DNA from 2 places in the Streptomyces graminofaciens genome. Region 1 is predicted to be linked to the other one. Evidence: riboswitches for the same ligand, from Rfam matches in the RefSeq annotation. Region 1 holds a riboswitch; the other holds the start of a gene.
What was found. A riboswitch is a leader RNA that binds a small molecule or an ion and turns the genes downstream of it on or off. The one in region 1 is predicted to bind cyclic di-AMP.

Region 1 (2,165 bases):
TCCTGCACGGCCTCGGCGACGACTCGACCCCGGACAAGGTGGATACGGGCGTCGCGGACGAATCGTCGGGTTCGAGCAATTCAGGTGATTCGAGCGATTCGAGCAGCTCGGATGGTTCCGGCGATTCATCCGATAATTCCGATTCGTCCAGTTCCTCCGACTCCTCCTCCGGCTCCTCCTCCGGCTCCTCCTCGGGCGACACCGAAGGCTCGACCGAGTCCCACACCGACTCGACCGACTCCGGCAAGGCTGATTCGCAGGGAGCCGGAAGCTCGTCCACAGAGGACACCGAGGGCGGAAACCAGACCGACAAGTCGGATAACTCAACCCAGAACGGCAACTCTTCGGTCGACGCGGACAGCGAATCCAGCACCGGCCGCCATCGCGGTGGCAGCGCCGACGAGAGCGCCGCGGACGCCCGTACCGACTCGGAGTCCCCCGACGGTTCCTCCGGTCGGCATGCCTCCCGTGGTGGCGACGCGGCCCGCGAAGCCGTCGACGGCTCGTACGTCGTCCGCGTCGGGGACAACCTGACGGCCATCGCCGACTCTCTTGGCCTCGACGGCGGATGGCGGGTGCTCTACGCCGAGAACGAGTCCACCGTCGGAACTGATCCGGACCTTATCCTCCCCGGTCAGACCCTCGAAGTAGGTGCCGAAACGGGCGAAAAGCAACGGTAGTTGGCGTCATGGTTCGCCCGTTAATGCCCGTTTTGATCTCAGTGGGACATGAATCACAGAAGTCCTGATCGTCTTTGAATTTCCCCCAATCGCATGTCTACGGTCGTGACCGCTCGCCACAGCGGGCCCCTGCGGTCGAAACGCCGAATCCTGCCACCGGCCGTACGGGAACAGTCGTCGCGTCAAGCGCCGTAGGCAGGAGCGGGGGACCCAAGGTAAGCGCCGGGCCCAGCACTTGAGGCTGGACTCGGCTTGGGGTGAAGCCGTGTCTCTTTCGGGAGGCGCGGCCGGGCAACTCAACCGGCCCGAACCCGACAGCTCACCTCGCAGGCGTCGGTGAGGGGATCACTCCATGCTGTTTTCCGGCCAGGGCAAGCACCGCCGCCCGTCCAAGACCGCTCGCGCCATCGCCGCCGTCGGTGTCACCGGCGCCGCCGCCATCGCCGCCCCGCTCATGGTGGCCGGCAGCGCCTCGGCCGCCACCACGTCCGAGTGGGACGCCGTCGCCCAGTGCGAGTCCGGCGGCAACTGGTCCATCAACACCGGCAACGGCTACTACGGCGGCCTGCAGTTCTCCGCCTCCACCTGGGCCGCGTACGGCGGCACGCAGTACGCCTCCAGCGCCGACCAGGCCAGCAAGGCCCAGCAGATCGAGATAGCCGAGAAGGTCCTCGCGGGCCAGGGCAAGGGCGCCTGGCCGGTCTGCGGCACGGGTCTGTCCGGCGCCGCGTACGACGGTGCCGCCGCCGACAGCGGCAGCTCGGACTCCGGTTCCTCCAGCTCCTCGCAGGAGAGCACGCAGGAGAGCACGCAGAACACCACCGAGGAGACCCGCGCCTCGCGCTCCTCCGACCGTGCCACCGTCGAGACCCCGACCGGCAAGAAGGTCAAGAAGGGCGACGGCGAGTACAAGGTCGTCAAGGGCGACACCCTCAGCGGGATCGCCGCGAAGAAGAACGTCAAGGGTGGCTGGCACAAGCTCTACGAGCTGAACAAGGACATCATCGACGACGCCGACTTCATCTACCCCGGCCAGCAGCTCCACCTGAGCTGATCCCGGCCGCTCGGAAGCTGGGAAAAAGAGAGCCGCTCCTCAGCTGAACCACGGTGCCTCCACAGCCGTGTCCCCCATTGTGAAGGCACCGTGAGGGTCGTCCCCCCGTCCCCACGGGCTCCCCGCCTCGGTGCGCATTCCCCCGTACGCACCGGGGCGGGGCTCTTTCTTTTTCTCTTTCGCCCCATTTCTTGTTCACCCCCTCTTTGTTCCGGACGGGAACAATGGGTACCGTCTGTCTGTCCACGGGACGGTCGGTCGGCTGCCGACGGCCCCGGGGCGGTTAGGCTCTAGTCGCATGGCCCACGCGGCCGCGCACTATCGCGTCACATCCCAAGAAGGAGATGCTCGTGCCGTCCATCGACGTCGTCGTAGCCCGGGAAATCCTGGACTCCCGAGGCAACCCCACGGTCGAGGTCGAGGTCGGCCTC
Region 2 (2,165 bases), 2.8 Mb from region 1:
GGCGGCCGCGACCGCGGCACCCTTGATGACAGTGCGTCGGTCGACGCCGGACACACCGGACACAGAGGACCTCCGAAGGCATAGAAAGCGCTTGCGGAGATCACTGTGTCCTCACGGTCGCACGACTGTCGATACTTCGGTCAGCCATGCCACAAGACCGCAACACGATGATCATGATTCGCCCGGGCCGGGCCGCGACCCCACCGATCCGGGCGTGCCGAAGGCCGGACCCCGGGGATCGGGGGTCCGGCCTTCTGATCCTCTCGGCAGGGAGCGGGTGCGTCAGACGCTGACGCCCTTCTGCCGCAGATACGCCAGCGGGTCGATGTCCGAGCCGTAGTCCGGCGTCGTCCGGATCTCGAAGTGCAGATGCGGTCCGGTGACGTTGCCGGTGGCGCCGGAGAGGCCGATCTGCTGGCCCGCGCTCACCGACTGGCCGGCGGAGACGCCGATCGAGGACAGGTGGGCGTACTGGGCGTAGTAACCGTCGGCGAGCTTGATGACGATCTGGTTGCCGTACGCGCCGCCCCAGCCGGCGGAGACGACGGTACCCGCGCCGACGGCCTTGAGGGCGGTGCCGGTGGGGGCCACGAAGTCGACACCGGTGTGGTAGCCGCTGGACCACATGCTGCCCGCCGTCTTGTAGGCGGTGCCGATGGTGGCGCCCTCGATGGGCAGGGTGAAGCCGGAGTTGCTGGACTCCGAGGTCTGCGTGGTGGAGGTCGACTCCTCCGCGGCGGACTCGGCGGGCTTCGAGGACTCGGAGGTCTTCGACGACTCGGCGGGCTTGGAGGACTGCGACGACTGACGCTGCGTCGAGGACTGGGGCGCGCTGCTCGACGCGGCCTTGCCGCCGAGGGTGAGCTTGAGGCCCGGGTGGATGAGCGACGGGTCGGAACCTATCGCCTGGCGGTTGTCCGCGTAGATCCGCTTCCAGCCGCCGTCGACGTCCTGCTCCTCGGCGATCTTCGCGAGATAGTCGCCGATCTTGACCGAGTAGGTCTTCGTCTTCGACTTCTTGGTGCCGGTCTTCTCCGCCCGAGCGGCCTTTTCGGCCTGCTCCAGCCGTGCGCTCTGCTCGGCGGCGGCCTTCGCCGCGGCGATCGAGACCGTCTTCTCGGAAACGCCGGAAACGGCGGCCGTCGGCGTCGCCGCGTGGGCGCCGGCGGCACCCATCAGCGGGAGGGCGAGCGCGGCACCACCCGTTCCGGCGGCGGCGATCGAGCGGGTGAATCGCTGGGACTTCGGACGGCGGTGCTTACCCTTCGCGGGCATGACGAATTCCTCTCCGGCGCCTGCGAGGTGAGCTGTCGGGTGCGGACTGGAGATGCCCGGCCGTGCTCGCGCACGGCTTTACCCCTAGCCTGTTCCGGAGACCGGAACAGGCGGGACTACCTGTGGGTCCCCCGCTCCTGCCGTGGATCGGGTCGGTATACGGCTCCGGTCGGCGGCAGGATTGGGCGTCCGTCCGGATTGAGGCCGAACGTAAGCGACTTGCGGCTCAAGAGACAACTATTGGGATTACCTGTGCGTCTTCCTATCTGATCCTTATGCGAATTATCGATCACGCTCCGTAAATGAGCGTTCTCGCGCTTTTCGCAACCCCCCTGGAAACACGCATGAATTACGTGGACATGACGGCAACGGACCGTCACGAATATGACGCTGCTCACGCACCTACGGCCCAGTAGGCTTTATTCCAGGGCTTGCTGGAATTAAAGCTTCATTTCGGACACAACGCTCAAGTGCGACGCAGTCGGACAACCTTCGCATCAAAGTCACCGCGGAGCCCTGTCCGCAGTCCGTGATGCAACAGCACCGCCCCTCGGTACGTTTCGCCCGTTTCGCGACACTCATACGTCCTGTCCGGGTCGAGGCCGCGCAGCCGGACCGGGGCGAGCGGCTCGCCGTAGTGCTGGGCCTGGAGCCAGGCGAGGACGACCACCTCGTCGCCGTACACGTACTGCACGGCGCTCAGTCCGCCGGCCGGCGGCCGCAGCCGGTAGAGGTCGCCGCGCTGCACGACCGGCCGGATCTCGCGGTAGAGCTCGACCCAGCTCCGCGCCTCGGCCAGCTCCTCCTCCGTCCACTCGGTGAGGTCGCCGCCCACGCCGAGCACGCCCGCCATGGCACTGACGAAGCGGAAGCGCAGCGAGCTGACCCGC

Region 2: linked by a shared signal. The riboswitch ahead of SGFS_RS12845 (M23 family metallopeptidase) and the one ahead of SGFS_RS24665 (LysM peptidoglycan-binding domain-containing protein) in region 1 are both predicted to bind cyclic di-AMP.

Annotation. Positions count from the first base shown of each region.
Region 1 is NZ_AP018448.1:5,774,420-5,776,584, reverse strand. Features, by position in the region: gene SGFS_RS24670 (LysM peptidoglycan-binding domain-containing protein) at 1-680, shown strand, start outside; cyclic di-AMP (ydaO/yuaA leader) riboswitch at 858-1,028, shown strand; gene SGFS_RS24665 (LysM peptidoglycan-binding domain-containing protein) at 1,033-1,734, shown strand; gene eno (phosphopyruvate hydratase) at 2,085-2,165, shown strand, end outside.
Region 2 is NZ_AP018448.1:2,973,032-2,975,196, forward strand. Features, by position in the region: partial or broken gene SGFS_RS12840 (exo-rhamnogalacturonan lyase family protein) at 1-54, opposite strand, end outside; gene SGFS_RS12845 (M23 family metallopeptidase) at 283-1,275, opposite strand; cyclic di-AMP (ydaO/yuaA leader) riboswitch at 1,280-1,439, opposite strand; gene SGFS_RS12850 (alpha-galactosidase) at 1,742-2,165, opposite strand, start outside.